One region of the Xenorhabdus bakwenae genome, then DNA from elsewhere that is predicted to be linked to it. Evidence: predicted binding sites of a transcription regulator. Region 1 holds the regulator's gene; each other region holds the start of a gene.
The links. The regulator LexA, encoded in region 1, represses DNA repair genes until DNA is damaged. The targets are predictions, from matches to a motif close to TNCTGTATGTACATACAGNA.

Region 1 (3,290 bases):
GTTAATACCCGCAGCAATGTGTGGTGGAACCAGCCCTTGGTGATAGAGCACATAAGAGAGCAGAAGGTAGTCCATATGGCTGCGATGGCAGGGAACATAAACCAGTTCATGACCATCCTGTGCCAACTGGCGAACTCGTTCGGCGTTATGGACATTGATGCCCTGATACAAACGGTTCCAGGTCCAACTTAAAACCCGGTCGGTCAAGCGTACGGTTTCATAGGAGAAATCCGCAGCAATCTCTTCCAGCATATTGATAGCATTCTGCTTTGCCTTTTCGGGAGAGATTTTCTTGCTACGGGATTCATCAGCAATCGCTTTTTCTATTGCTTTTGATGTCAGTAACTTGTTGAACAGATCCTGCCTGGCAGGCAAACGAGGTCCAACAGCCGCAAGACGTTGGCGGGAATAGTGCATCCGGGCCACACGGGCGAGTTTATTGGCGATGATATTATCTGTGCCATGTTCGTCGGCCATACGGCGTAAAGACACCGGAGTGGAGAAACGAACAAAACTATCCCGTCCAAGCCATAAGATCGCAAAAAACTTCTGCACGCCATTTAGCAAGCGTAATCGTGGGGTTGTATGCCCTTCTTGCCCTTCGCGCCCAGGGGATCGGCCAAACATGACGGAAACAGGCACCATCTGGATATCCAGATCGGGATTATTACGATGCAAGTCCAGATAGGCATGGAAAATTTTCACAGATTCATGTTTTGGTGCATAACAACGGAACACACGTGGACCGTTATCAATAAAGACACAACTGGGCAGCTGTGTATCACTAATTTCCAAAGGATTCAACGGATCAGGCAGATCTTGCGCCAGACATTGTTGACGCAGAGTCAATAAGTCTGTTTTTGAGCGGTACGGTAATATGTACAAAATAGGCCGAGTCGTATCAAGACGCAGCTCCGCAATAGGATCCGTAGGGATTAGTTTACTTTTTACTAAAAATTTTAGTGGTAAATTCAATAACTTATAATATATTTTACGCCAGCCTGACATAACTGCTTTAAGCCTCTTGTTAGCAACGCATCGCAAGGATACCAGAAACGGGTTTTGAGATCTGTGGAAAATAAGACAATAATAAGAGCTAAAAGTTATATAACCATACATTTAATAAGTTCATTAAAGAAAATTTTTATGGCAAATCAATCAACAGGTTTGAATCGCATCATTAAAGCGGCTGGGTATTCGGCGAAAGGAATCAAGGCAGCATGGCAAAATGAAGCGGCATTTCGGCAGGAAACAATGGCCGCCATACTTGCGATCATCATTGCATTTTCTATAGATTTTGGCTTACTTGAAAGACTCCTTCTGATTGGCGCTGTTATGCTGGTGGTCATTGTCGAAATCCTCAATAGTGCCATAGAGTCAGTCGTGGATCGCATCGGTAGTGAATATCATGAATTATCAGGTCGAGCGAAAGATATGGGGTCTGCGGCGGTATTGCTCAGTATACTTTTGGCGCTGTTTATTTGGGGAATGATCTTTTGGTCGCATTTTATGCGTTGAGGTAGCGTATTTTTTCAGCAAACTATGTTAGTTCGCTGCTTTTACATGTTGACCGGTTCCCAATTCGGCTTTACCTGTATATACTCACAGTTTGACTGTATAAACAAACAGGGGGCGAAATGAAAGCATTAACTGCCAGACAGCAGCAAGTCTACGACTTGGTGCGTGACCATATTTCGCAGACGGGTATGCCACCAACACGTGCTGAAATTGCAGCGCGGCTTGGTTTTCGTTCACCTAACGCAGCAGAAGAGCATTTAAGGGCTTTGGCGCGTAAAGGGGTGATAGAGATTATCTCTGGTGCATCCAGAGGTATCCGTTTGCTTCTTGAAGAGGATGATGGAGGAGCAGGATTGCCGCTGATCGGTCGTGTTGCTGCTGGAGAACCACTGCTGGCTCAGGAACACATCGAAAGTCACTATAAGGTTGATCCTGAATTATTCAAACCAAGTGCTGATTTTCTGTTACGTGTCAGAGGGATGTCCATGAAAGACATTGGGATTATGGACGGAGATTTACTGGCTGTGCATAAAACACAAGATGTTCATAATGGGCAAGTCATTGTGGCGCGCATTGAAGATGAAGTCACAGTAAAACGCTTCAAACAAACAGGAAACAAAATTGAACTGATTGCTGAGAATCCAGAATTTAAACCCATTGTTGTTGATTTGAGCGAGCAGAATTTCACTATTGAAGGATTGGCAGTCGGCGTTATTCGTAGCGGGGACTGGTTCTGATTGTAAAGGCGGATAATTGCAGTTTGCCATTCTGGGGCGGTCATTTTCCCAGTGTCCGTTAAACTTAAGTTTAACGGACACTGGGAAAATATATGATTATATTAGTTATGATCGCCTCATTGCTCAATTTGTCTTCAAGTGTCTTTTCTTATTTCTTTTTATTTTCTTCAACCGAATGATTGTGCTGGCATATATCACGCTCTGTACAGGATTCAATCTCATGGCAGGAAGAACACATGCCATGCACTTCTATCACGCTATTTCGCAAGTGAAATCCCGTACCTTGTGCTAGCTGTTGGATAGCTGATTCAATATCCTTTGCATCCTTTTCGGTTACTGAACCACAAAATTCACAGATAAACATTGCCGAAGTATGGCAAGGCTCTTCAAAATGATGGCAAAGCACATAGCTATTTGTAGATTCTATTTTGTGAATAAAACCTTGTTCCAGCAGAAACTCCAACCCACGATAAACTGTTGGAGGCTTGGCTTGTGGCTCGACTTCACGCAATAAATCCAGCAAATCATAGGCACTTATCGCGCTAGGTTGTTCAGTGATTAAGCGAAGAATTTCAAGGCGTTGAGGTGTTAAACGAACCCCTCTTGACAGGCAGATTGTTTCAGCCTGTGCCAGTAACTTTTTTTGATTGATAGTTTTCATTACACCTCTCACCCCGACACGATGCTAATGACTTTAATATTATCATGTTTTTTAACCTGAGAGTGGGATCTCTATGATGTTCAATTCTCGTCTGATGTGTAACATACCGGTGAAGACGAGTGGCCCACTTGTCATGATGAGATACTTGAAAATAAAGTTAATCCGTAAATAAGAACAATAAAATGGGCTGAAAAACGGAGAAAATAAAGCTGAAAATATTGGATAATATCCAGGTGCTTAAGTTAATTTATCCGCCAATTATATTGGGAATTAAAATTATATGTTTTTTAAATATGTAATTCTTCATAATTAACACTGAAAATAGTATTCTCCATTACTAATATTAGAGATGGTTTATAATGATATATAATATA
Region 2 (3,290 bases), 1.2 Mb from region 1:
GAATGCCAAAAGCCCGCCATGTACTACAAACATCAGGCCAAGGGCGATGTAAGAAGCAACAACAAAACTACCTAATTGAGTAATGTCATGGATATTGGAGCTAGCAACAACTTTGGTCATCAAAGCCATTACGCCGTATGGGGTGAGACGCATCACTAATCTAACCAGCTTCATTGCCCATGCTTGCATAGTATCAATGGCAACGAGAGCCAGTTTACCGTGTTCATGATCATCTTTAAGCATTTGTAGCGCAGCGATGCCCAAAAATGTTGCAAAAATTACCACACTAATAATGGAAGTAGGGTGTGCTCCCGTCAAATCAGCAAAGGGATTTTTAGGGATAAAGGAGAGAATGATCTGAGGCACACTCATATCTGCAACTTTGCCAATAAAATTGCTTTCAATTGCTAATAAACGAGCAGTTTCTTGTGTGCCTTGAATAAGTCCTGCTGCACTTAGCCCAAACAAATTGGCAATGACAATGCCAATTAAAGCGGAAATTGCTGTAGTAAACAGTAACGTACCAATGGTAAAAAAACTGATCTTTCCTAGGGAAGATGCTTTATGTAAGCGAGTAACGGCGCTTAGGATAGAAGCAAAAACTAACGGCATGATAACCATTTGTAGTAATTGTACATAACCATTACCAATAATATTGAACCATTTAATTGATTCTTTTACGGTAAGATTATCTGTTCCATAAATGATGTTTAATGCCAACCCAAAAACAACACCTACGACTAGAGCCACAAGAACTTTTTTGGACAAACTCCATTTATTTGAACCCGTTTTTGCTAATAGAATAAGCAGTGCTACAAAAACGAGCACGTTGATGATGAGTGGTAAATTCATCTCTAGTCTCCAAAACTTATATACCGTTATATTTGAGTTGCTGTATGTAGCTTGGATATAGATTTGTCAGTTGTATTTCAATTTGCAATCTATCGTCTACATACCATGAAATGCTTAGGATAGGATATTATCAGTATAATAAGTCTCTTTCTTATAATTAAATAGAATTTAATATAATTATTTTCACTAATTAGTTTGATTGGTTATATCTCCTAATCTATTTCTGTTTTTTGTTCAATTATAACCGTTAATTTTTTATCTTATTGAGTTAACGGTCTTTTTGCAGGCGACAGGAAGTGAATAAAAAATGGTTTATATTTTGCAGATAACCCCATTTTTAAAATGGGGCTACGATATTTGCTGTATGTGAGTAGTGAGCGGTTACTTGTAGAGATTCTGTAGCTTATCGATAGGTAACTTATCAAACTGTATTTTGTTAAATTGTAAGCTGTCGAAATAGCGAGCGAATGAGAAATTGATGTGTTGTGGAAGGATAATAGCGATCACTACTACCAGTACGGCAATAAAACGTTCGGCTTTTTTACGTTCCTTACCTCTAAGAATAGGTAAGCAAAAACGTATTCTTAGCGGCCATAACAGTGGAATACCAGCGGGAGTAAGCATATCAGCAATAAGATGGCTGATATAACCGATAACCATTGCATGGACAAAGTCAGTCGGAATGGGCCAATTAGACGGTATTTCAGTCTGGAATAGAGTAACCCCCACGAGCAGCGCTAATAAACTATGTGTAAATCCACGATGTCCGCATAATCGCGCGATTGGAATGGATATAAAGCGGAACAATCTGCCTAAGGTTGAGCTTGGATGGTCGATATCTGGCAACAATGAAGCCAGAAGTACGCCGGGAAGCATGTGTAACCAATCTCCCTGTGCTATTTCTGGTGTGATTTCTAGCTGGTGAGCCAATACAAGGCTGGCAACGGAAAAAAGAAGATGTCCTTCTGCTGTCATAACGATTTATACTAATTATTTATGCTGATTGCTGTTTATACATACAGTGGGGGAGTATAGAGGGTTTTGCCTGAGGAAGATAGAGGGTAACCAGGAAAATTTTTACATTATGGCTGTGTAGGTTGAGGGGGAGGTTGATATTTGCGCTGCCATATACGAAAAATAGGGCAGCGCGGTGGCTATTAAGTCATATGTTCTATTGTTAATTTTTCCAGAGAATTCAATTTAATGTCAGCTAATGACCAGCGGGGATCATCAAAATGGTGAGAGGCTGGGACGATAATTGAGCGCATTCTTGCTGCTTTGGTTGCTATCATACCGTTAAATGAGTCTTCTAATGTAAGACAGTGAGTTGGGTTGACGCCAAGTTGACTGGCTGCCAGTAAATAAACTTCGGGGTGTGGTTTGCTGTAAGGTAAGTGTGCGGCAGAAACGACAACATCAAAGTAATGTTGTAGGTTAAACAATTCGAGCACTTTTTTGATCATTTCATAGGGTGAGGCGGAGGCCAGGCCAATTTTCAACCCACGTTCACGACAGAGATTTAAAGCATGTTCTACTCCAGGCAGTAAGGGACGGTTTTTTTCAACTGATTGAACTACGTAATCAATGATGCGTTGTCCAACTTCACTTTTAGAGGTGCCTTGCCAGGGGGATGCTTGATACCATAGCTCAACAACGTGATCGATTCGTAACCCCAGTGTATCAGGTAGGTTTTTTGCTAAATTTAAATCTAGCCCTAATTCACTGAATACGCTTTTTTCTCCTTGTTTCCAATAAGGTTCAGAATCAATCAGCAAACCATCCATATCAAAAATAGCCGCTTCCATAGATAAACAAAATGACATCTCAAATCTCTCCGCGATGATAACAGTGATTAAAGAGGTTTGATTGTAACAATTCCAATAAATTAAATCTTGTTATGGGTGATGGCAAACAAAGAGATAGTTTCATCGGTAAGGTAAGATAATGACTCCGTAAATAGGATTAAAGTTGGTTCGTTATGAGCTATTATTGAGTAAAAATAAAATCATTTAGGCCAATGGAGAATGTCATGACGTATCAAGAAGCTAGATATGTTGCTATCGTTAAGCGGATCTTGGGCTGGATTATTTTTATACCCTCCCTGTTGTCGACTTTTGTCTCAGTGATTAATCTGGCCGCAGGGCAGCATGGTATTAAAGGTAATGGTATTAAAGGTGACAGTATCGGGGATGCAGGTATTAACGCCGTATTGAATGATTTTCTTCAGATGATGACAGAAATGATTAAATTCAATACACCATTTTTGGATTTTTTTGGAAGCATTCTCCAACCCCTGAGCGTGTTGCCGGAATTACTGGGGAAAATATCAGTTTTTTTGTCATTTATATGCTGATATTTGTGGGGTTGGCAATGAGTGCGTCTGGTTTGAGAATGTATCGTCAATTTAAATTCATCAAAGAGCGTATTGAAGATCAAAT
Region 3 (3,290 bases), 1.5 Mb from region 1:
TCACTGATCGAAAGTGGCAAGGTTTATGTTACTGAAATATTGTATTCCCTGGCAAAACTGTCTGGAGCAGAAACCGTGGCAAGTGGCAGCTATCCGGGCTGGCAACCTGACGCCAATTCGCCAATCATGCATTTAGTCCGTGAAACTTATCATCAACTCTTCGATAAAACGCCGAATATCATGGTGATCCACGCGGGTTTAGAGTGTGGCTTATTCAAAAAACCGTATCCTGATATGGACATGGTTTCTATCGGCCCAACCATTCGGGGTGCCCATTCCCCTGACGAGAAAGTTCACATTAAGAGTGTTGGTCAATATTGGCAGTTACTCACTGCAATTCTGAAAGCTATTCCGGTTAAAGAATAATAGAAAATATATTGGTTCTCCCCTGCTATCTGTTCTGTTTGCAGGGGAGACTTCGTTCTTTGCACCTCACCACGCCAATAAAAGCTGACGCTCCAGTTGTGGGTTTTGTAATGTCACATGCAGCCCAACTAACCTGACGCCTCGCCCTTCCCGGCGAGTTTCCCAAACCTGTCTGGCTACCTGAATCAAATCGCGTTTATCCAATACCGGATGGACATGTTCCTGTGTCGTCAATTGAAAATCATCAAACTTTAATTTAATACCTTGACGGGCAATATGGAGATCGGGTTTTACCTTTTCCAGCCGTTTTTTCAACTCAGGATAAAGTTTTTCAATCAGTTCAACACATTCATGCCACTCATGGATATCCTGCGCTAAGGTTTTCTCCACCCCAACGGATTTACGCAAGCGTTCTGGCGTAATTTGCCGTTCATCAATGCCGTGGCAACGCTGCCAGAGCGCCAAACCGAACTTACCCAAGCTTTTTATGAGTGCCAGCTTATCGTAACGTTGCACGTCAGAGCAGGTTTCCAACCCCAGGTCTGACAAACGTTTAGCCGTGACCTTTCCGACACCGGAAATTTTGCGCAATGGCAGCGAGTTAACAAAAGTTTCAACCTGTTCAGGAGAGATAACATATTGTCCATTGGGTTTATTGATATCAGAGGCTATTTTGGCTAAAAACCTCACTGGTGCCACACCGGCGGAGGCCGTTAACTGCAATTCATCAAAAATGGCCTGACGGATTTCCTGGGCAATCAACGTGGCAGAGCCGTGGCAATAACGGCAATCTGTCACATCCAGATAAGCTTCATCTAAAGAAAGAGGTTCGATCAACTCCGTGTAACGGGATAAAATTTGACGGATATGTCGGGATACTTCTTTATAATGCGCCATCCTGCCGGGGATAACTTTCAATTGCGGGCAACGTCTTAATGCCATCGCTGTGGACATCGCACTATGCACCCCAAAACGGCGGGCAAGATAATTTGCCGTACTAATTACGCCCCTGCGATCAGCACTTCCCCCGACAGCAATGGGGACATGACGAAGTGACGGATTATCCCGCATTTCAATGGCGGCAAAAAAGCAGTCCATATCAATATGAATGATTTTGCGCATCTGATCCCCCCATGCCAAACAACTGTATAAATATACAGAAAGAGATCATGAAATTCTAGTTAATTTTTCAGCAAAACTTCAATGCATTGATTGCTCAAATACCTTTATAGGATAAGAAAATAATTTCCATTACGAAATTATTTCACATAGTGCTATAGTCTTTATAAGATGTTCACGCCACGAAATAAACGGCATTTGTAAATCATAAAATATAATATATAACATTAAGTTATTACAAAAACACATCAAATAAAAAATTAAACAGAATTCAATTCTGAATGAAACCCGTCAACTACATTAATATAATGATTTCCATTTTGAAATCATTTTCTATGGTGTTATAGTCTTCATAATCTGTTTATTATATGAGATGAACAACAGTGAAAAAATCAGAAAACACACTGAATAATAGTTATTTAGATCAAACTATCCCATCTAACCAAAAAGGTGAACTGGCATTCAAACTTGTTCTGGTTCTGGGAATGTTGAGTGCCATTGGCGCTCTTTCAACCGACATGTACCTTCCTTTATTTCCCGCCATATCACACGCACTATTCACGACTCAGGCGGGTGTTCAATTAAGTCTAACCTCATTTATGGCTGGTCTCGCTATTGGACAATTAATCATTGGTCCCTGGTCGGATGCCATCGGCAGGAGAAAACTTTTACTCGGCGGCATGGTTTTGCTGACTGTAGCCTCAATTGCCTGTTCATTCTCTTCAAGCATTGAAATGTTAATCACTAGCCGCTTTTTTCAAGGTGCCGGAGGCGCATCCGGTATTGTCCTGACACGCGCCATTGTTTCCGACCTCAGTTTTGGTAACAAAGCCGCCTACTATTTCAACCTGATTCTGGCAATACAAGGTGCAGCACCAATAGTTGCTCCATTGATAGGAGGCGTGGCTGCTTATTTCCCGTGGCAGGTTGTGTTTGTCTTTATGGCGCTTATTTCTCTGATAATTACCCTCTTAACGTTCGTTTATGTGCCGGAAAGTTTGCCGGATAAATCAGAATCTGGCGAGAGTAAAAGCAGTTTGGCTAAGCCGTTTTTAAAACTGTTCCAAAACAGAACCTATATGGGATATACATTAATCTTCTCCGCCACGTTTGGGGCACTGTTTGCCTATATTTCAGCATCACCTTTTATATACCAGTCTATGTTCAAATTCACCCCCGGATTTTTCTCCATTGTGTTTGCGATTAATGCCGGCATTATGATGTTCAGCAGCATACTGAGTGCGCGGTGGGTTGGGCGGATCGGTGCCAAATCGCTTGTCATCATTGGTGTTGTAACCACCTTCGTCTTAGCGTGTCTGCTCTTGGTTGTAAATTATCTCAACCTCTATCAGTTTGTGTTAACGACAGCAATTTTCATGATGCTTATGTTTACAATGGCGTTAATTTTTGGCAATGCCGCGAGTCTGGCATTAACCGCCGTTCCTGATGTAAGAGGGGCAGGCTCTGCTGTCCTCGGTGCTCTTCAGTTTGGAACGGCTTCTTTGACGGCATTTTTAACCGGTCTTGGCCAATCGGTGTCTCTGTTTCCTATATCTATCGTATTAATCGGATGTGGGCTTATCACTCTGTTTTCCCTGATATTGGTGCGCAAAGGAGATAAATGAAATGAGAAGTCATGAACAAAACACTATTGAAATTCGTGGTGCGAGGCAAAATAACCTTAAAGGCATTGATTTGCGTATTCCTAAGAATGTCATCACTGTATTCACTGGTGTTTCTGGTTCAGGTAAAAGCTCCCTTGTATTCGGTACAATCGCAGCGGAATCCCAAAGACAACTCAATGA

Region 2: the regulator LexA is predicted to act here: its motif matches at 1,857-1,876, upstream of PXH59_RS03190 (metal-dependent hydrolase).
Region 3: the regulator LexA is predicted to act here: its motif matches at 1,509-1,528, upstream of dinB (DNA polymerase IV).

What each region holds. Positions count from the first base shown of each region.
Region 1 covers NZ_CP119194.1:3,330,361-3,333,650, forward strand. Annotated here, with positions in the region: gene plsB (glycerol-3-phosphate 1-O-acyltransferase PlsB) at 1-1,008, opposite strand, end outside; gene PXH59_RS16575 (diacylglycerol kinase) at 1,147-1,518, shown strand; gene lexA (transcriptional repressor LexA) at 1,638-2,255, shown strand; gene zur (zinc uptake transcriptional repressor Zur) at 2,404-2,916, opposite strand.
Region 2 covers NZ_CP119194.1:539,106-542,395, forward strand. Annotated here, with positions in the region: gene PXH59_RS03185 (L-cystine transporter) at 1-852, opposite strand, end outside; gene PXH59_RS03190 (metal-dependent hydrolase) at 1,234-1,827, opposite strand; gene hxpB (hexitol phosphatase HxpB) at 2,010-2,675, opposite strand; partial or broken gene PXH59_RS03200 (YniB family protein) at 2,882-3,290, shown strand, end outside.
Region 3 covers NZ_CP119194.1:1,849,613-1,852,902, forward strand. Annotated here, with positions in the region: partial or broken gene pepD (beta-Ala-His dipeptidase) at 1-366, shown strand, start outside; gene dinB (DNA polymerase IV) at 433-1,488, opposite strand; gene PXH59_RS09505 (multidrug effflux MFS transporter) at 1,869-3,110, shown strand; gene PXH59_RS09510 (ATP-binding cassette domain-containing protein) at 3,112-3,290, shown strand, end outside.